DNA from 3 places in the Rhizobium etli CFN 42 genome. Region 3 is predicted to be linked to each of the others. Evidence: predicted binding sites of a transcription regulator. Region 3 holds the regulator's gene; each other region holds the start of a gene.
The links. The regulator PhoB, encoded in region 3, activates phosphate uptake and scavenging genes when phosphate is short. The targets are predictions, from matches to a motif close to TGTCATNNANCTGTCAT.
Positions count from the first base shown of each region.

Region 1 (7,142 bases), 460 kb from region 3:
ATCGACATCACCGCCGATGCGCAGCCGGATCTCAGGGTCATTCCGGATTTCTACCAGTCCGGCAAAGGCCAGTTCTGGGTGGCGGTCAAGGATGGCGTCATCGTCGGCACGGTGGGCTTGAAGGATATCGGCAACAACCAGGCGGCGCTGCGCAAGATGTTCGTCGCCGCCGAGGTTCGCGGCCGTGAATATGGCGTGGCGGCGCGGCTTCTCGAGCGCCTGTTCGACCACGCCAGAGATGCCGGCCTCACCGACATCTTCCTCGGCACGACGGACAAGTTCGTCGCCGCGCATCGCTTCTACGAGAAGAACGGCTTTGTCGAGGTCGCCAAGGGCGCCCTGCCCCGGGCCTTCCCGCTGATGGCAGTGGACAGCAAGTTCTACCGCTATAAGGTCGGCTGACGAAAGAGAATGTCATTCCGAAAACTTTCGGCGGGTCTCGGTCTTAGGCTTTCGGCAGTTTCACCACCATTTTTTCAACCTTGCCCAGCAAGCTTTTCAGTCCGGGCTCGCGGACGAGAGCAGCGGCTTCGAGAGGCGGGAGCCATCGGCTGTTTCGTTGTTTTTCCTCCGGAAACTTCTCATCAATTTTTTCGGCTTGCAAGAGATGGACCTGAACGACGGAAGGAACGCGTTCACCGTTGGCCAGCATCTTGATATAGGTGTAGAAGCCAAACAGGCGCTTCCTGGCCTTACCCTTCACCCCGGCCTCCTCCCAAGCCTCGCGCTCGGCAACCTGGTGGGGTGCGAGCTTCGCAATAGGCCAGCCCTTGGGAATGATCCAGCGGCCACTGTCGCGCGATGTGATCAGGAGGACCTCAACCAAGTTGTCGCCGACTTTTCGGTAACAGATCGCCGCAAACTGCTCGATTGCTTCCCCCCTAAAGAGCTGGTCGGTCGCGCCTGCCAGCCGGCCGAGATAGGATCTAGCTTTCTTCGGCATTGGCTTCAGCCTCCGCGGCCGGCCATCATTGGTGGCGGAAGCCATGGTAATCTCCTGAGCGCTAGATTAATCGTGAAAAAGAAGCCTGGGACGCTGAACCAAGGTTCGGGCGCCGCCAATGTTCCTCAACTATATCTCTACTTCAAGAGCGCCGTTGTCACAAATCTGTCATAAACTTAAATTCACCCCTATCTCTTCAATGGGATACGGTTTAGGACGGCTGGTCGCCTATAGCGCAGACCAAAGATTACGAGGTGTTCATGCTGGGTTGGTTTCGAAAGTTGATGCCGCGCGAAGACCGGTTCTTCGTCCTTTTCGAACAACATTCCAGAACCATCGTCGACGCCGCACAGGCTCTGGAAAGGTTGCTGTCGGGCATAGAGATCGAGCATCAATGCGAAACGATCGTGCGGTTGGAAGATCAGGCCGACGATATAACCCGCGAAGTGATGCAGGCCGTCCGGCGGAGCTTCATCACACCTTTCGATCGTGGAGACATCAAGGATCTCATCCAATCCATGGATGATGCGATCGACATGATGCACAAGACCGTCAAAACCATCCGGCTCTTCGAGCAGACCAGCTTCGATCCGGGGATGCAGGAGATGGGCAAGACTGTTGTGGAAGCTGCCAATCTCATTGCCGAAGCCATTCCGTTGCTTGATCGCATGACCGCCAATGCGCCGCGGCTTTCTGCCATCGTCGAGCAGGTCACGCGGGTGGAAGGGCGCTCCGACGAGTTGCACGAGCGGGGGCTCAAGGATCTGTTCCGCCGGCACGGCGCTGGCAATGCGATGGCCTACATGATCGGCAGCGAAATCTACGGTGAGTTGGAGAAGGTGGTCGACCGTTTCGAGGACGTCGCCAACGAGATCAGCGGCATCGTGATCGAGAATATCTGATGGATGTCGCGCTCGCTCTTCCGCTTCTTGTCGGCCTGATCGGCGTCGCGCTGCTGTTCGATTTTCTCAATGGCCTGCATGATGCGGCCAACTCGATCGCAACAATCGTCTCGACACGGGTCCTGCGGCCGCAATATGCGGTCTTCTGGGCGGCATTCTTCAATTTCATCGCCTTCCTGTTCTTCGGCCTGCATGTGGCCGAGACGCTCGGGACCGGCATCATCGATCCGGCGATCGTCACGCCGCAAGTGATTTTCGCGGCCTTGATCGGCGCCATCGTCTGGAATGTCGTGACCTGGGTCTTCGGCATTCCCTCCAGTTCATCCCATGCTCTGGTCGGCGGGCTGGTCGGTGCGGGCCTTGCCAAAACCGGCTTGAGCGCGATCGTCTGGAGCGGTCTTCTCAAGACCGCCGCCGCTATCGTCATGTCGCCGATGATCGGTTTTCTTTTGGCACTGTTCCTCATCCTGGCGGTAACCTGGATCTTCATCCGGCAAACGCCTTTTGCAGTCGATCGGTCCTTCCGTTTCTTGCAATTCGTGTCGGCGTCGCTCTATTCGCTCGGTCATGGCGGCAATGACGCCCAGAAGACGATGGGCATCATTGCCGTGCTTCTTTACTCGCAGGGCTATCTCGGTGGCAGCTTCCACGTGCCGCTCTGGGTGGTGATCTCATGCCAGGCGGCGATGGCGCTCGGCACCTTGTTCGGCGGCTGGCGCATCGTCCATACGATGGGCTCGAAGATCACCAGGCTGAACCCGATGCAAGGATTCTGCGCCGAAACGGGCGGCGCCTTGACGCTCTTCGGCGCCACCTGGCTCGGCATTCCGGTTTCCACCACCCACACCATAACCGGCGCCATCATCGGCGTCGGCGCCGCCAGGCGCGTGTCTGCGGTCCGCTGGGGTCTGGCGGGCAATATCGTGGTGGCGTGGATCATCACCCTGCCCGCCGCCGCGATGATCTCGGCGCTTGCGTTCTGGCTGGTAACCGGATTGAGCGCAGTCTTCTAAAGTCGGTCGCGATCTCTCGGATCCGGATGCGCAATGCCGCAGTGCTTACGCCTCCGGTGTCTGCGCCGGCTGAAACCGCCACTTCCGTTCGATCGCGGCGGCAAGGTCGATGTCGTTGCGGCGGGCAAAAAGCAGGATATGGCCGAGCAGGTCGGCGGTCTCGTCGGCGAGGTCGCGGTCGAGCTCTTCCTGCGTCCGCTCTCTGCGGCGACTGCGGCCGGTCAACCGGTTCCAGGCCTGGGTGAGTTCGCCGACCTCCTCCTGCAGCTTCAACAAAAACCAGTCGGCGTCGCGTTCGATGCCGTTGGCCGCGGCATATTTGGCCGATGAGGTTTCGAACTGGTCGGCAAGCGATCTCAACATCGGTGTTCCCCTTTTGTTTACGGAAGAGACGCTGATTCCCGATGCTTGTCCAGAGTGGATTGCCTGGGTGCGGCGATCAGCCGTGGTCCGGCAGCAGCATGCAGTCGTAGGAGCGCTGCTTCAGCGCATCGCAGGCGGAGACGGCGGCATCCTTGCTGGCGAAGCCGACAAAGCGGGCGCGATAGATCTTGTTGGCGCCCGTTCCGACCGCCTCAGTGTAGGGCGAGGCGGAAACCAGCGGCGCGCCGCCTTCCGACTGTGCCTGTGCAAGAAGCGCTCGCGCCGCATCGGCACTCGGCGCGGCCGAAATCTGGATCTGCCAGGTTCCATCGGTCTTCTCGGCCGGAGCCTTGACGGCCTTGCCGGCATTCAGAATCTCGTCCATCGCGACCGGACGCTCCATCGGCACGACGGCGTCATCGGCATAAGCCAAGCTCTTTGTTGCGAGATCTTCGTCCGGGCGCTGCGCGTTGAGCGGCACCGGAACGTCGGAAGCGCCAGACGCGGAAGCGACTTCCACCGGCTCCCTGGCGCCGACGCTCGCCATCAGCTTGGCGCCGCCTGATGACGAGGCGCGGCCGAGATAGCGGTCGAGCAGTGCCTCCATCCTGGCATCGCGGCTGCGGGCGGTGCGGCCGCCGAGCACGACGCCGACGACACGGCGGTTGCCGTCCCTGACGGCGCTGACGAGATTGAAGCCCGACGCGTTGGTATAACCCGTCTTGATGCCGTCCATGCCCTGGTAGCGGTACATGAGATTGTTGTGGCCGCGCACGGTCTTGCCGCGGAAGTTGAAGCTCGCCATCGAAAACAGGCGGTATTCGTTGGGAAAATTCTTCATCAGCGCCACGCCGAGCGTCGACATGTCGCGCGCCGTCGTCACTTGGCTGCTGTTCGGCAGGCCCGATGCATTGACGAAGACGGTGCGGCTCATGCCGAGCTGGCGGGCCTTGGCCGTCATCATCCGGGCAAAACCGCTCTCCGAGCCGCCGAGCGTCTCGGCCATGGCGGCGGCGGCGTCATTGGCGGATTTGACGATCATGCCATAGACCGCCTCGCGCACCGTGATGGTGCCGCCCGCCTTGACGCCGAGCTTGGTCGGCGGCCGCGCGGCAGCGTATTTCGACATTTTGATCGGCGTATCCCAGGCGATCTTGCCGCGTTTCAGCGCCTCGAAGGTGAGATAAAGCGTCATCATCTTCGTCAGCGAGGCCGGATGGTTGAGCGTATCGGCGTTTTCTGATGCCAGCACCTTGCCGGTCCGGGCATCGAGGATCAGCGAGGCGCTACCGGCAAGAGCCGCAAGCGGCGCCGAAACGGCCAGCGTTACGGTCAAAACAGCCGCCAAAAGCTTTCTCATGGAGTTCCCCCTGATGCGCTGGCTCTCGATCGGGCCGGCCATGTGTCGTAATGTGACAGAAGCCGCAAGTTTGGCGCGACTTTGCGGCAACGCCTACCATTTTTCTAGCCTTTTCACGGTCTTGGTTAACAAAAAACGAAAGAAGTTGTGCAAAATCGGGAGCAAGGCTTAAGCTGCGGTTGCTAGTTTGCCGCAAAAGCAATGGGCGGCGCATGACGGGGCAATTGAAGCGATTGGCAAAAAGGGCGGCGATCGGCGCCGGGCTCGAGGCGTCCTGGTTGATCGCCGCGGCCGGCCTCATGCGCCAGTCGCGCGGGCGCGGGGTCATCTTCACGCTGCATCATGTCCGCCCGCAGCGCGCAGAGACTTTTGCGCCGAACGCGCATCTCGAAATCACCCCGCACTTTCTCGATGCAGCACTGCGGCGGCTGACCCGCGATGGCTATCGCTTCGTGCCGCTTGACGAGCTGCCGGCGCTGTTGTCCGCGCCGGAGGGCGGCAGACCGTTTGCGGCCTTTACGCTCGACGACGGCTACATCAACAACATGGAGTATGCGCTGGCGGTATTCGAGCGGCATCGGACACCTTTCACCGTGTTCGTGACCAAGGGTTTTGCCGAAGGCTCCCACAGCATCTGGTGGGAAACGCTCGCCGTCCTATTGCGGCAGGCAAAAGAAATCCGCTTCGATTTCGGCCGCGGCAGTGAGCGGCTGGCGCTCGACGGGCCGCGGCAGCAATGGGAGGCATTCGACCGTTTCGCCCGGTATATCCACCGCTTCGACGAGGCGCGCGCCGTCGCCACCCTTGATATGCTGGCCAGGGAAAACGGCATCGAGCCGACCGATATCGTGCGCGATCTGGTGATGAGACCGGCGCAATTGCAGCGGCTCGCCCGACATCCGCTTGCAGCGCTCGGCGCCCATACGATCAGCCATCGCGCGCTTGCCCGCCTGTCGGAGGCCGAAGCGCGAATTGAGATGGAAGTTTCGGCCGATTACGTCGAGGCACTGACCGGCGTCCGTCCCGCCGCGATCGCCTATCCCTACGGCACGCCGGAGGCGGCGGGCGCCCGCGAGGCGGGGCTTGCCGGCCGGCTGGGCTTTTCGGTCGCCGTCACCACGCAGCCGGGGCTGCCGGCAGCAGGGAAAACCAGCTATCTCCCGCGCATGTCGCTGAACGGCTTCTACCAGAAGCGGCGCTACGTCTCGGCGCTTGCCTCCGGCATTCCGCTGAAACTGATGGGCAGGTAAAGCAGTCAGGGATACATCCGCACCTTTTCCCACGCCCCGACTGGAGACGGGCGGCGGAATTCTATGCGGTCATGCAGGCGGAACTGCTGATCTTTCCAGAATTCGATCGAGGTCGGCCGGATGCGGAAGCCCGACCAATGGGGAGGCCGGGGTATCTCGCCAATGGCGTAGCGGGCGGTGTATTCGGCCACCGCCTTCTCCAGCGCGAATCGGCTTTCGAGCGGACGCGATTGTTTGGAGGCCCAGGCGCCGATGCGGCTGCCGCGCGCCCGCGTCTTGAAATAGGCGTCGGCTTCGGCGTCGCTCACGATCTCGACGGGCCCGCGCAACCGCACCTGGCGGCGCAGGCTTTTCCAGTGGAAACACATGGCGGCTTTCTTCTGCCCCAAGATTTCGCGACCTTTCTGACTCTCGAAATTCGTGTAGAAGACGAAACCGTCATCGTCGAATCCCTTGAGGAGCACCATGCGGACATTGGGAAGACCATGCTCATCGACCGTCGCCAGCGCCACGGCATTGGGATCGTTCGGTTCGGAGGCCTCCGCTTCCTTCAGCCATTCGGCAAAGAGCTTGAAGGGCTCGCCACTTTCGGTAAAGTCACCGCTTGTTAACTCGTTTGCCGACATATTGGTTCAAATGCCCCGGATTATTCAAAACTCGCCCAGCTTTTGATAACTGGACAGGACGCAGGGTGGAAGTCATAGCAAAGTCATATCGCCATACAAAGGGCCTGCGGCAACGCAGCAGTGCCTTCCTGATCGTCGGCGCCGCAATGCTGTCGCTCTCCGGCTGCCTTGCGGGCGGGATGGATTTCTTGAGCGAAGCCAAGGTCGACCGGTCGGTGGCCACCGGCACCGTGCCGCAGACGCCGCCGAGCACCGACACCCTCTCGGACGAGATGACGGTGCGCAACGCCGTGACGTCGGCCGATGTGAACAAGCTCGAAGGCCAGCCGCTTCCCTGGGCGAATGCATCCACCGGCAGCGCCGGCGTCATCGATACGATCGTCGAGAACAATGAGTCAGGCCAGGTGTGCCGGCAGTTCCGCACGACCCGGCATTCCTATGTCGGCATTGCCAAATTTTACGGCAAGACCTGCCTCGTCGGCGGCGGGAATTGGCAGCTCTTGAGCTTCCAGCCGGAAAGCTGACGCGAATCCGGCGGGAAAGCTGACGCCAATCCGGCGGGAGAGCTGACGATAATCCGGCGGTAACTTTGATCTGCCGGAACCGATTCGGTGCGCCGACAAGTTAACGGCCGCCGGTTGTCCGCCGAATGCTTAGCAAAGAGCTAACCATTTACGGCAAAACA
Region 1 is NC_007761.1:990,468-997,609, reverse strand. It holds gene RHE_RS04780 (GNAT family N-acetyltransferase) at 1-402, shown strand, start outside; gene RHE_RS04775 (NUDIX hydrolase) at 446-988, opposite strand; gene RHE_RS04770 (DUF47 family protein) at 1,204-1,845, shown strand; gene RHE_RS04765 (inorganic phosphate transporter) at 1,845-2,858, shown strand; gene RHE_RS04760 (nucleoside triphosphate pyrophosphohydrolase family protein) at 2,904-3,221, opposite strand; gene RHE_RS04755 (D-alanyl-D-alanine carboxypeptidase family protein) at 3,298-4,581, opposite strand; gene RHE_RS04750 (polysaccharide deacetylase family protein) at 4,794-5,831, shown strand; gene pdxH (pyridoxamine 5'-phosphate oxidase) at 5,837-6,457, opposite strand; gene RHE_RS04740 (RT0821/Lpp0805 family surface protein) at 6,523-6,981, shown strand.
Region 1: RHE_RS04770 (DUF47 family protein) is a predicted target of PhoB. The motif match lies at 1,099-1,115, and genes of this name have one in related genera.

Region 2 (7,142 bases), 1.6 Mb from region 3:
ATTTTCGTCATTATTTCAATGGAATCCGGCGGGGCATGGCAATGATTCTGGGTTGCAGGATCGCAGTCGGTGGTGGCGTCCCTTCACCTCGTGCGAGCAGGGTTGCCCATGTAAGCTATTTCCAGTTTGCGAGCCGGCTCGCAAAATTCGCTTTGCAAATTTATGGTTAAAACCTTGTTAAAAGCCTTGGCGTTATAGTCTTTGTCGTTGATATTTCATTTATTGCGGGAGCGACAATTTCTTGAAATCAGCCGGGGACATATTGGAGTTGGCTTGCCGCCGGATCGCTGATCTGAATACCCCGGCCTATGTCAAGAACAGCGAACTGCGCTATGTCGCCGTCAACGAGGCCTATGCGGCTTTCCTCGGCCGAGAGATTTCCGATTTCATCGGCAGGCGCAGCCGCGAACTCTTCGATCGCCCCGAGGAAGAGGATCGCGAAGACAAGGAGCGCCGGGCACTGGTGTTCGGCACCGAGGAGAACGCCATCTGCTTCGACGCGGCGAACCTTGCCCATGAGCGCATCCAGATCGAAAGCTTCTCGCCGTCGCCGGATCGCATCTATGTGCTCGGCATGTTCGAACCCCGTGAGCGCCGCGCTGCTGGCAACGAGGCGAACGGCGGCAGCTCTCGGACTGTAAACGATTCCGGAGTCGCTGCGGATTTCGCCCGCGTGCGCGAGGCGCTGGAAAAGCTCGATCACCCGATCGGCATCTTCGCGGCGGACGGCCGCCCGCTGGTTGTCAACGCCGCCTACCGCAAGGGCGCACGTCCCGCGCCCGCCCACGGTTCGGCCTGGGGTAAAAGTGTCAACGAACTCGACGCGCTGCGTACCGTGCTGGAAGATCTGCCGGTCGCCGTCTTCGTACGCGACGACAAGCACCGCCTGATCTATGCCAACAAATACTACGAGACCTTCAGCGGCCGCGCTCGCTCCGAGTATCTTGGAATGACCGAGCACGAGATGTTCGGGCCGGAAGGCGCTGAGCCGATCTACCAGGAAAACCTGCTGGCGCTCAGGGACGGCATTTCGGTGGAGCTCGAGAGCGAAATGCCGAGCACAAGCGGCCACGTCTATCCCGTCATCTCGCGCGTCAACCGCGTCATCACGGCGGATGGGCGAACCTATGTCGTAGGCTCCTTTTCCGACATCTCGCCGCTCAAGGAGCGCGAGAAGGCGCTGATCGCTTCGCGCAAGCAGGAAGAAGTGCTGCATCGGGATATCGAGAGCATCTTGCGTTCGCTGCCGATCGGCGTGCTGATCCTCGATAACGACCATCGGATCCTTTACGTCAACGACGAATTCTACAGCATCTGGGAGCTGCCGCGCGAGGATCGTTTCGACGGGCGCCCCTTCATCGACGTCATCCGCCGCAACCATGAGCTCGGCCGCTATGACGGGACGCGAACGCCGGAAGAGCTCTATGCTTTTCGCAAGCACCTGTTCGAAGCAGAAGAGCCGGAGCCAATCGAGGTCGGCTGGGCAGGCGGGAAATCCGTCATCTTCGACAGCCGGCGCATCTCCAACGACCGGATCCTGCTAACCTATGCCGATATTTCGGCGGTGCGCGAGCGGGAAAAGGAAATTCACGAGACCCGCGCGGCGCTCGAGCGGGTCGGCGAAATGATGCGCGATGCCACGCATGCCATGTCGCAGGGCCTTGCCATTGTCCAGGACGGCATCATCAAGATGTCCAACGACGCGATGGCCGATATCCTGCAGATCCCGCCGCATTATATCGAGGCCGGACAGGGCTGGCTCGGCATGTTCGAATTCTGCGCGGCGCGCGGCGATTTCCACGATGCCGCCGACGAGATCCTGCAGGGGTGGCGTGCCAATATCGCGGCGAGGCAGCCGATCTCCACCGTCTTCCATGTCGGCGGCGAGCGCTGGGTCAACATGGAGGCGACGGTCAGCTCGGGACAGCATTGGGTGGCGCTGTTTACCGATGTCACCGAGCTCAAGAGTCGTGAGGAGGAATTGCGCCAGCTGCTGTCACGCGCCGAAGCCGCCGACCGCGCCAAATCCGAGTTCCTCGCCAATATGAGCCATGAGATCCGTACGCCGATGAACGGTGTGCTCGGCATGGCGGAACTGCTTGCCAAGACCAATCTCGACACGCGCCAGAAAACCTTCATCGACATCATCGTCAAATCGGGCAATGCGCTGCTGACGATCATCAATGACATCCTCGACTTCTCGAAGATCGATGCAGGGCAGATGAAACTGCGCAAGGCCGCTTTCGACCTCGTCGAGGCGGTCGAGGACGTGGCGACGCTTCTATCCTCGCATGCCGCTGAGAAGAATATCGAGCTCCTGGTGCGGGCGGCACCCGATCTGCCGGCCGCGGTGATCGGAGACGCCGGGCGCTTCCGCCAGATTGTCACCAATCTCGTCGGCAATGCCGTCAAATTCACCGAGCGCGGCCATGTCTTCGTCGATGTCGGCTTCCAGGCGGCGGCCGGCGGCGAGATCATAGCGAGCATCCGCATCGAGGATACGGGGATCGGCATTCCCCGGGAGAAGCTCGACTCGGTCTTCGAGAAGTTCTCGCAGGTCGACGCCTCATCGACTAGGCGGCATGAGGGAACGGGGCTCGGTCTTGCGATCACCGCCGGACTCGTCGACCTCTTCGGCGGCTATATCAATGCGGAGAGCGAATGGGGCAGGGGCTCGGTCTTCACCGTCAATCTGCCCTTCGCGGTGGCGGCCGCCCGCCTTGAGCCGAAGCCGCTGCCGATCAACGTCCAAGGCGCACGCATTCTCGTCGTCGACGACAATGAGGTGAACCGACGCATCCTCACCGAGCAGCTTTCGCTCTGGGGCTTTGACGGCGTGGCCGCCGAGGGTGGCGGCACCGGCCTTGCTATCCTGGAGGCGGCGGCCGATCTCGGCGTCACTGTCGATGCAGTGGTTCTCGACTATCACATGCCCGATATGAACGGCGCCAATGTCGCCCGCCGGCTGCGCGCCGATCCCCGTTTCGTCGATCTGCCGATCATCTTCCTGACCTCTATGGATATTTCGGGCACGGAAAAGGAATTCGCAGCGCTGAACGGTCAAGCGCATCTAATGAAGCCGGCGCGCGCCAACGTGCTGCGCAACACAGTTGTCGAGGTGGTGCGTGCGCGACGCGTGAAGCAGGCTTCGGAAGCCGAGATCGCCCGGCTGCAGACCGAAGCAGCCGTGCCGGCGCCTGAGCCCGCGCCTATGCTCGTGCCGCAGAAGCGGGCGGATGAATTCGTCGATGTGCTCGTCGCCGAAGATAATGAGGTCAACCAGATCGTTTTCACCCAGATCCTGCAGTCGTCCGGGCTTTCCTTCCTGGTCGTCAAAAATGGCGAAGAGGCGGTCGCCGCCTGGGAGAGTCACACACCGCGCATCATTATGATGGACGTGTCGATGCCAGTCATGAACGGCCACGAGGCGACCCGGACGATCCGCGAAAGGGAAAAGGGGCAGGGCCATCGGGTGCCAATCATCGGCGTTACCGCCCATGCGCTCGAAAGTGACCGGGAACTCTGCCTCGACGCCGGCATGGATGACTATATGTCGAAGCCGATCAGCCCCGAGCTGCTGGAAGAAAAGATCCGGCAATGGCTCGGCAAGGACGAGCAGCAGCCGGGGCGTACGAGCTCCTGATCGCCGTGGGCTACTGCTTAAGGCGGCCAGCATCCGCGTCGGCAATCCCTGCCCGCTGGAACGCTTTGACGCCGCAGAGCATTTCGCGCTTGCCGGCGAAGCCTTTGCGGCGCTCGACGATAAAGCCGGCGGCGATGAGATTGCGGCGCACGAAGCCGGCAGCGGCATAAGTGGCGAAGGTTCCGCCGGCGGCGGTCTTTTCGTTGACCGCGCGCATCAGGTCCTCCGACCACATGTCGCCGTTGCGCGAGGGGGCGAAGCCATCAAGATACCAGGCGTCGAAGCCGGGCTTCGCCGTCCTGACGCCGTCGAGTGCCGCGCCGCAGACGACGCTGAGCCGCGTCTGATCGTCTAGATCGAGCAAAACGGTGCCGGCAGGCGTTTGCGGCCAAGCCGCCGTCAGCGCCCGACGTTCGGCATCGAGTTCCCGCCAATGCGAGAGCGCCCGACCGATCTCTTCGCCGCGCATCGGGTGGAGTTCGAAAGAGACGAAATGCAGGTGCTGGCCAGCCGCGCGATGCAGCTTCCATTGCCGCCAGGTCTCGGCGAAGTTCAGGCCGGTGCCGAAGCCGAGTTCGCCGATGACGAACTCCTGCCGCCCCTTCCAGCGCTCCGGCAGGTGATTGCCGGCGAGGAAGACATGACCGCATTCCAGCCGTCCATCGGTCTGGCAATAAAAATGATCGCCAAAGGCTGTGGAATAGGGCATATCGCCGTCGCGCCATTCGAGCGGCTGCGGCGCGCCCGCACCAATCTGATCAGGGTTCACGTCTGTCATGGGAAAAGCGGATAGTCCCGCGCCGGCCTCAGGTCAATTGTCCTGCGAATTGCTGATCGTCGGCGCCGGCATCATGGGGCTCTGGGCGGCCGTCCATGCCGAGCGTCGCGGCATCGCCACAATCATCGCCGACGCCGGCAGATTGGGTGGAGGCGCGAGCGGCGGCCTGCTCGGCGCGCTGATGCCGCATATGCCGGACCGGTGGTCGGAGAAGAAGCAGTTCCAGTTCGATGCGCTGGTCTCGCTCGAAGCCGAGATCGCAGCGCTGGAAGCGGCGACCGGGCTCTCGGCCGGTTACAACAGGTCCGGACGGCTGATCCCGCTGCCGAAGCCGCATCTCAATCGCATTGCACGCGGGCATTCCGAGGATGCCGAACGTCATTGGCAGGCTGGCGAGCGCCGGTTCCACTGGCATGTGGTCGACAGGCCTGATGCGGACGGCTGGGTTGACGCATCTGCCGGCGCGAGCGGCTTCGTGCACGACACGCTGGCCGCCCGCGTTGCGCCCCGCTCGTTGATGTCAGCGCTCATCGCTTCGCTGCGGCAGGCAAAATTCGTGCGCATCCTAGAATATGCGGCCGTTGCCGGCCTCGACCCGGATCGCGGCACAGCTGACATTGGCGGGGAAACCATTGCTTTCAGCCGCTGCATCCTGGCCGCCGGCCATCAGTCCTTTCCGTTGCTGCAGGAATTGACGCTGGGGCCGAAAAAGCCGCTCGGCCAGCCAGTGAAGGGGCAAGCGACGCTATTGAAAGCCGCTATCGACCCGGCGCTGCCGACGATCTTTCTCGACGGGCTCTATATCGTGGCGCATGAGGGAGGGCATGTCGCGATCGGCAGCACCAGCGAGAACCGTTTCAACGATCCCTTTTCGACGGATGCCCAGCTTGATGCGCTGATCGAGACCGCACGCGCCATCGTACCGATCCTGCGCGATGCGCCTGTTGTCGAACGTTGGGCGGGGCTTCGCCCGAAGGCGATCGACCGCGATCCGATGATCGGCTGTCATCCCGATCACCCACGCCTGATCGCGTTGACCGGCGGCTTCAAGGTCAGCTTCGGCCTGGCGCACCGGCTGGCGGAAGCGGCGGTTTGTATCGCAGACGACATAGATTGCGAATATTTGCTGCCGGAAAGCTTTGCGATTTCAAGCCATATCGCGGCGGCTTCACGTTAAACGCGAATTAGGTACAGCTTCGTTTCGTTATTCTGTCATGCAAATCACCTATCTGCTTGCGCATCGACAGCGCCTGAAATCACCGGCGCTCCCTTCCTTGATGGAGGAAATTGCATGCGCTATGCCATTTGCTTCACGCCTCCGGCGAGCGACCCGCTGTCGCTCGTAGCCGCCAATTGGCTTGGTCGAAACGTATATTCGGGCGATATGCTGGAGCCTCCGGCCGTCCGCGGCCTCGGCATTCACGAGATCGCCTTTCATACCGCGGTGCCGCGGCGCTATGGTTTCCATGGCGTTCTGAAAGCGCCGTTCCATCTGTCCGCCGATATGTCCGAATCGCAACTCCTGCGCGATCTCATGCGTTTTGCCGGAACATTCACTCCCTTCCAGATTTCACGTCTCGAGATTGCCCGGCTCGGCAGCTTCTATAGCCTGGTGCCGAGCGCTCCTTGTGAGCAGATCCAGTGTCTGGCTTCGGCAATCGTTCAGGAGTTCGATCGCTACCGCGCGCCGCTGAGCGAAGCCGACATCGAGCGCAGCGATCCGGATGGGTTGTCGGCGGCGCAATTCGCCAATCTGCATCGTTGGGGCAACCCTTATGTCATGGACGAGTTCCGCTTCCATATGCCGGTGACAGGCTCGATCAACGCGATCGACATGCCCCGCATCGAAGCGGCGCTGCGAACGATCTTCGAGCCCGTCCTGAAGGAGCCGGTGATGGTTTCGAACGTGGCATTGATGATCGAAGAGGGCACTGGCGGTCCCTTCCGTGTCCACTCGCTGCACCCTATGGGCAAGGTCAGCGCGCGCAGGATCGCTTGACTATGCGTTAATCTAAGTGATTGTGGTGAAAAGATAAATTCTACCGCGCAGTTTCCGTCTCGACATTCCGGCTGCGGATGATACCGTTCCCCGTCCTTTCAGAAGGTGATTTGATGGTATCCGAGACTTATCCGCGCAATCTCGTCGGCTATGGGCGCCAGACGCCCGACCCGAAGTGGCCTGAAGAGGCATGCGTCGCCGTGCAGTTTGTCATCAATTACGAGGAGGGCGGCGAGAGCTCGATCCTCGACGGCGATCCGGCGTCCGAAAACCTGCTGTCGGAGATCGTCGGCGCGGCTGCCTGGCCGGGGCAGCGCAATCTCAATATGGAATCGATCTACGAATATGGTTCGCGGGCCGGCTTCTGGCGGCTCTGGCGGATGTTCACCGATCTCAAGGTGCAGGCGACCGTCTACGGCGTGACGCTGGCGATGGCCCGCAACCCGGAGGCGGTCGCAGCGATGAAGGAGGCGGGCTGGGAGATTGCCAGCCATGGCTATCGCTGGCTGGAATACAAGGATTTCCCCGAGGATCTCGAGCGCAAGCATATTCTCGAAGCCGTGCGCCTGCACACGGAACTGACCGGCGAGCGGCCTTACGGCATGTATCAAGGCAAGCCCTCCGACAATACGCTTCGGCTGGTGCAGGAGGAGGGCGGTTTCCTCTACTCCTCTGATTCCTATGCCGACGACCTGCCTTACTGGGTGAGGGGCGTCGACGGC
Region 2 is NC_007761.1:3,293,412-3,300,553, reverse strand. It holds gene RHE_RS33660 (hypothetical protein) at 1-170, shown strand, start outside; gene RHE_RS16100 (PAS domain-containing hybrid sensor histidine kinase/response regulator) at 242-3,643, shown strand; gene mnmD (tRNA (5-methylaminomethyl-2-thiouridine)(34)-methyltransferase MnmD) at 3,654-4,421, opposite strand; gene RHE_RS16090 (NAD(P)/FAD-dependent oxidoreductase) at 4,420-5,598, shown strand; gene RHE_RS16085 (DUF1045 domain-containing protein) at 5,713-6,420, shown strand; gene puuE (allantoinase PuuE) at 6,534-7,142, shown strand, end outside.
Region 2: RHE_RS16085 (DUF1045 domain-containing protein) is a predicted target of PhoB. The motif match lies at 5,621-5,637, and genes of this name have one in related genera.

Region 3 (7,142 bases):
CGCTGGTCGGCGGCCTAGTGCTGACGCTGATGACGCTGCCGACGATCATCATCGCCACGCGTGCGGCGCTGCGCGCCGTGCCGCCGTCGATCCGGGCCGCAGCGCTCGGCCTCGGCGCCTCGAAAATGCAGATGGTGTTCCACCATGTCCTGCCGCTTGCCATGCCCGGCATCCTCACCGGCACGATCATCGGCCTGGCGCATGCGCTCGGCGAAACCGCGCCGCTGCTCTTGATCGGCATGGTCGCCTTCGTCGCCAACGCGCCGGCGACACCGCTCGAGCCCTCGACGGCCCTGCCGGTGCAGGTCTATATGTGGGCGAACGAGGCCGAACGGGCCTTCGTGGAGCGTACTTCGGGTGCCATCATCGTTCTGCTCCTGTTCCTGATCGTCATGAACATGGGCGCCATTCTCTTGCGTCGTCGCTTCGAGCGCCGCTGGTAAACGGAGTAGATATCATGAACATGTTGACGGAAGCTGCAGTTGAAAAGGCGCTGGATCAGAAGATGAGCAACGTCCCGTATAAAATGATCGGACAGGATGTCTCGGTTTACTACGGCGAGAAGCGCGCGCTTTTCGATGTGAACCTGAACATCCGTGAAAACACCGTAACCGCGCTGATCGGCCCTTCCGGCTGCGGCAAGTCGACCTTCCTGCGAAGCCTCAACCGCATGAACGACACGATCGAGGGCTGCCGCGTCGCCGGTAAGATCACCCTCGACGGCGACGATATCTATGATCCGGATATCGACGTCGTCGAGCTGCGCGCCCGCGTCGGCATGGTATTCCAGAAGCCGAATCCGTTCCCGAAGTCGATCTATGAAAACGTCTCCTACGGCCCGCGCATCCATGGACTGGCGAAGTCGAAGGCCGATCTCGACCAGATCGTCGAGAGCAGCCTGCAGCGCGCCGGCCTGTGGAACGAGGTCAAGGACCGCGTGCACGAATCCGGCACCGGCCTTTCCGGCGGCCAGCAGCAGCGCCTGTGCATTGCCCGTGCCGTCGCCGTCAGCCCTGAGGTCATCCTGATGGACGAGCCCTGCTCGGCGCTCGACCCGATCGCCACGGCCAAGGTCGAGGAACTGATCCACGAACTGCGCGAGAACTACACGATCGTCATCGTCACCCACTCAATGCAGCAGGCCGCGCGCGTGTCGCAGCGCACCGCCATGTTCCACCTCGGCAACCTCGTCGAGGAAAACGACACCGACAAGATGTTCACCAATCCGGACGATCCGCGCACCCAGGACTACATCATGGGTCGCTTCGGCTGATTGCGGTCATCCGAAGCCTTCCCGTTATTCGAGGACAAAGCCCCATGGCATCGACACATATTTATTCTGCCTATGATGATGATCTGAAGTTCCTCTCCAGGCGCATTTCCGAAATGGGCGGCCTGGCCGAGCAGATGGTCGCCGAATCCGTACGGGCGCTGGTCAACGGCGATACGGCGCTGGCGCAGAAGGTCATCTCCGACGATGTGATCCTCGATCACACCGAACGCGAGATCGGCGACAAGGCGATCGTCACCATCGCCCGCCGCCAGCCGATGGCCGCGGATCTGCGCGAAATCATGGGTTCGATCCGCATCGCCGCCGACCTCGAACGCGTGGGCGACCTCGGCAAGAACACCGCCAAGCGCGTCATCGCCGTGCAGAGCACCGGCGTTCCGCGCAAGCTCGCCCGCGGTCTCGAGCACTTGTCCGAGCTGGCGCTCGTCCAGCTCAAGGAAGTGCTCGATGTCTATACGACACGCGCCGCCGACAAGGCGACCGCCATCCGCGAACGCGATAACGAGATCGACGCGATGTACACCTCGCTGTTCCGCGAGCTCTTGACCTACATGATGGAAGATCCGCGCAACATCACGAGCTGCACGCATCTGCTCTTCTGCGCCAAGAACATCGAGCGCATCGGCGACCATGCCACCAACATCGCCGAGACGATCTACTACATGGCGACGGGCGCCCAGCCGGAAGGCGATCGTCCGAAGGATGACAGCGCCAACACCGTCGGCGCCGCGACGGAATAATCGTTCCGAGCGAGCCGCCCGGGCCCGCCGCCCGGACCAGTCACTTGCGTGCGCGCCAGTTAGGGGCGCGCAAAGAGGTCGCAGCCAATTTCTGAATTTGCGCAGGACGCCTGATTAAATCGTCCCGATTTAAGGCTTGTGCGCGAGGAGACGGAGACGCATGATCCCGAGAGTCGCAGTTGTTGAAGACGAGGAGGCGCTCAGCGTGCTCCTTCGCTATAATCTCGAAGCGGAAGGCTTCGAGGTCGATACCATCCTGCGCGGCGACGAGGCCGAAATCAGGCTTCAGGAGCGCACGCCCGACCTTCTCATCCTCGACTGGATGCTGCCCGGCGTCTCCGGCATCGAACTCTGCCGGCGCCTGCGCATGCGGCCGGAAACCGAGCGGCTGCCGATCATCATGCTGACGGCGCGCGGCGAGGAGAGCGAGCGTGTCCGTGGCCTGTCCACTGGCGCCGACGATTATGTCGTCAAGCCGTTTTCGACTCCCGAGCTCGTCGCCCGCGTCAAGGCGATGCTGCGCCGTGCCCGTCCCGAGGTGCTGTCCTCGGTGCTGAAATGCGGCGATATCGAGCTCGACCGCGAAACCCATCGCGTCCATCGCAAGAGCCGCGAAGTCCGCCTCGGCCCGACCGAATTCCGCCTGCTGGAGTTCCTGATGTCGTCGCCGGGCCGGGTCTTTTCCCGCTCGCAGCTTCTCGACGGCGTCTGGGGCCACGACATCTATGTCGACGAACGCACGGTCGACGTCCATGTCGGCCGCCTGCGCAAGGCGCTGAACTTCTCCAATATGCAGGACGTCATCCGCACCGTCCGCGGCGCCGGCTATTCGATGGAAGCCTAAGCTGAGGGTGTGTGTGGTCGGCATTCCCACCGGTGCAGCCTTCCCCACTCCCTTCAACCCGCCGGCGCAGCTTATGTGTATTCGGCACAACCTCTTCTCCGTCATCCCAGGGCTTGACCCTGGGATCCATGCGGCTGGCACGGCGGAAAGAGTGATGGCATCCCACTGCAGGCGAACAAATTGAAGCGGCGTGCTTGGTTGTGGATCCCAGGGTCAAGCCCTGGGATGACGGAGTTTGGGGAAGGCGGCCGGCAAGAGGCGAGAGGTCTGAAGCAGTCGAGCTGGAGCGGTTCAGCTCTCCATGGAAGCAAGAGCCGTCTTACGCAATTCCTGAATGAAAATCGCTTCAGGCTTCTCCTGGATTGCTCTGAGACCGTGTGGTTCGTGATCTTTGCCGTATCAGCACCTACAGCCACAGCTCCACCATTCCATAAAAAAACGGGCCACGAGGCCCGTTTCGCATTTCCAGCAATGGTTTGCCCGCTCAGCTGACCCGCGCTGCCGCCCGGCGGCGTTCGTTGATCGGCTGGTAGGCAAGCTTCTGGTGGTAGCTGCAATAGGGCGAATTGTCAGGGGATTCGCAGCCGCAGAAGTGGAAATCGTCCTTCAGCGGATCGCCGACCGGCCATTTGCAGGTGCGTTCGGTCAGTTCCGTCAGGCCGAGGCGGCGGGAAATCGGCACGACCACGTTGCCCTTCGGCACGTATTCCATTTCCTCGACCGTTTCGATCTCGATCTCTTCCTTCAGCAGGGTTGCGCCCTGCTGGCGGGTCACGGTGCGGGTGGCGATCCGGGAGGCGTAGTTCGGCGCGCGCGGCGCGGATGTCTGACGCTTCGGCGTGCGCGCCGCTGTGGCTGTGCCGCCGGCCTTGGCGCGGCCGGGAAGGTTGAGCCTGTGCACCTTGCCGATAACGGCGTTTCGGCTGACCCCGCCAAGCTGCGCAGCAATCTGGCTGGCGCTCAGTCCTTCGGCCCAAAGCTTCTTGAGTTTCTCGACCCGCTCGTCTGTCCAGTTCATGCCCTGTCTCCACCTTTTGCGTTGGTGATGGCAGAATCCCTCACCGTTGTCCCGGAAGCCTCCGAAACAAGAAACGCTTGATCAATTTTGGTGACTAGTTCCGCCGCATGCAGTCTAGTAATTGAACTTTAACCTAGTGTGAGGCTGACTCCGTGACAAGAGTCGCGGGAATCCGGATGAATCGAATTTCAAGTTTTCCCCAACTTGCTGCCTCTGCGTGTCATTTCTGCAATAATGCCTGTTGAAGGCCGAAAGTGCCGCTGTACAAGCTTGCTGCATACGCTAAGGCCGCAGTTTTGTTGACATTGCAGCGCGAAAAGGAAATAGTACCGCTTGCCGCCGAAAGGCGGCATTTTTGATTTTTCGGGCCTGGTTTTCTTAGCCGGAGTCCGGCGATTGACAACGCTGATCGGGAGACCCGCGCCATGGCCGAAGCCGCGCCGCTTTATGACACCTATTCTCGTGCCCCGCTGCGGTTCGAGCGAGGCGAGGGCGTATGGCTGATCACCGAGAGCGGCGAGCGTTATCTCGATTTCGGCGCCGGTGTCGCCGTCACCTCCGTCGGCCATGGCAATCCGCATGTGGTCGCCGCCTTGAAGGAGCAGGCCGACAAGGTCTGGCACCTCTCCAACATCTATGAAATCCCCGGCCAGGAGCGCCTGGCCAAACGCCTGACGGACGCCACCTTCGCTGACAAGGTGTTCTTCACCAATTCCGGTGCCGAGGCGCTCGAATGCGCCATCAAGACGGCTCGCCGCTATCAGTTTTCCAAAGGCCATCCCGAGCGTTTCCACATCATCACCTTCGAAGGGGCCTTCCATGGGCGCACGCTTGCGACGATCGCCGCCGGCGGCCAGGAGAAATATCTCGAAGGCTTCGGCCCCAAGGCGCCGGGTTTTGATCAGGTGCCGTTCGGCGATATCGAAGCGGTCCGCGCCGCGATCACCGATGCGACGGCAGCAATCCTAATCGAGCCGGTGCAGGGCGAGGGCGGCGTGCGTCCCGCCACGACTGAGTTCATGAAGGCGCTCCGCCGGATTTGCGACGAGAACGGCCTGCTTCTGATCCTTGACGAGGTCCAGACCGGCGTCGGCCGCACCGGCAAGCTCTTCGCTCATGAATGGTCCGGCATCACGCCTGATATCATGGCCGTTGCCAAGGGCATTGGCGGCGGTTTCCCGCTTGGCGCCTGCCTTGCCACGGCCGAGGCTGCCTCCGGCATGAAGGCCGGCACGCATGGTTCGACCTATGGCGGCAATCCGCTGGCCATGGCCGTCGGCAGTGCCGTGCTCGACGTCATCCTCGCCGAGGGTTTCCTGGAGCATGTGCGCGACGTCGCGCTCGTCTTCCGCCAGGGGCTGGCCTCGCTGAAGGACCGTTATCCCGATGTGATCGAGGATATCCGAGGCGAGGGGCTTCTGCTCGGCGTCAAGGCTGCGGTTCCCTCGGCCGAATTGCTGCAGGCGATCCGCGCCGCGCATCTGCTCGGCGTGCCGGCCGGCGACAACGTCATCCGCCTTCTTCCGCCGCTGGTGGTCACCGCCGAGGAAGCCCGCGAGGGGCTCGCGCGCCTCGAGCGCGCCGCCGAGAGCATCCGCGCCGCCAAGATCAAGAAGACGGCTTGAAGGGATCGCCGCCTTCGGGCGCACGACAGGTAAGAACATGGCTCCTAAACATTTCCTCGATCTTTCGGCCGTTACATCGGCCGACCTCAGAACCATCATGAACGACGCGCTTTCTCGCAAGCAGGCCTTCAAGGCTGGCAAGGGCGACAAGCCGCTCGCCGGCAAGATGCTGGCGATGATCTTCGAGAAGCCGTCGACGCGCACCCGCGTCTCCTTCGACGTCGGCATGCGCCAGCTCGGCGGCGAAACGCTGTTCCTGTCGGGTACCGAAATGCAGCTCGGCCGCGCCGAGACGATCGGCGACACCGCCAAGGTTCTGTCGCGCTATGTCGATGCGATCATGATCCGCACCACCGAGCATTCGCGCCTGCTGGAGCTTGCCGAACATGCGACCGTGCCTGTGATCAACGCCCTGACGGACGATACCCATCCGTGCCAGATCATGGCCGATATCATGACCTTCGAGGAGCATCGCGGCCCGATCAAAGGCAAGACCATCGCCTGGACCGGCGACGGCAACAATGTGCTGCATTCGCTGGTCGAAGGTGCCGCGCGCTTCGGCTACCGCATGAACATGGCCGTACCCCTTGGTTCGGAGCCCAAGGATCACTATCTGAACTGGGCCCGCAACGAGGGCGCCGAAATCATGCTATGCCATGATGCCGACCGTGCGGTCGAAGGCGTCGATTGCGTGGTGACCGATACCTGGGTCTCCATGAATCAGGAACATCGGGCCCGGGGTCATAACGTCTTCCAGCCTTATCAGGTCAATGCGGCCTTGATGGCCAAGGCCGGCAGCGATGCATTGTTCATGCATTGCCTGCCCGCGCATCGCGGTGAGGAAGTGACGGACGAGGTGATCGACGGCCCGCAATCCGTCGTCTTCGATGAAGCGGAAAACCGTCTTCATGCGCAGAAGTCGATTCTTGCTTGGTGCCTGGGCGCGATCTGAACCATCAATCGGATGTCGCGCGTGATAAGCGCGCGACCGCGCGAGCGAAGGGTACGCTGACCCTTTGCTTGAAAACTAGGAGTGAAAGCCATGGCAGAAGCTGCAGCCGCCCTCGGCCAGTTCGATTTCGCCGGCGATGATCATGTCGTCCCCTTTCAGGTGGAGGGTCTGGATGTGCGCGGCCGCGCCGTCCAGCTCGGCCCGATGCTCGATGCGATCCTCGAGCGCCATCATTATCCCGCGCCCGTCGCCCGGCTGCTTGCCGAAGTCGTCGTGCTGACGGTGCTGCTCGGCACCTCGCTGAAGTTTGACGGCAAGTTCACCGTGCAGACCAAGGGCGACGGCCCGGTCGATCTGCTCGTCGCCGATTTCTCGACACCTGAGAACGTGCGCGCCTATGCCCGTTTCGATCGGGCGCTGCTCGACCAGGCCATTGCGTCAGGCGAGACCGAGCCGGAGCAACTGCTCGGCAAGGGCGTGCTCGCCTTCACCATCGATCAGGGCAAGTTTGCTCAGCCCTATCAGGGCATTGTCGCGCTCGACGGCACCTCGCTTGAGGAGATCGCCGGCGTCTATTTCCGCCAGTCGGAGCAGATCCCGACGCGTGTGCGCCTGGCTGCGGCCGAACTCTTCGACCGTGACGACGCCGGCAAGCCGCGCCACCGCTGGCGG
Region 3 is NC_007761.1:530,376-537,517, forward strand. It holds gene pstA (phosphate ABC transporter permease PstA) at 1-443, shown strand, start outside; gene pstB (phosphate ABC transporter ATP-binding protein PstB) at 458-1,273, shown strand; gene phoU (phosphate signaling complex protein PhoU) at 1,318-2,031, shown strand; gene phoB (phosphate regulon transcriptional regulator PhoB) at 2,192-2,875, shown strand; gene RHE_RS02605 (GcrA family cell cycle regulator) at 3,360-3,893, opposite strand; gene RHE_RS02610 (aspartate aminotransferase family protein) at 4,319-5,518, shown strand; gene argF (ornithine carbamoyltransferase) at 5,556-6,470, shown strand; gene RHE_RS02620 (Hsp33 family molecular chaperone) at 6,561-7,142, shown strand, end outside.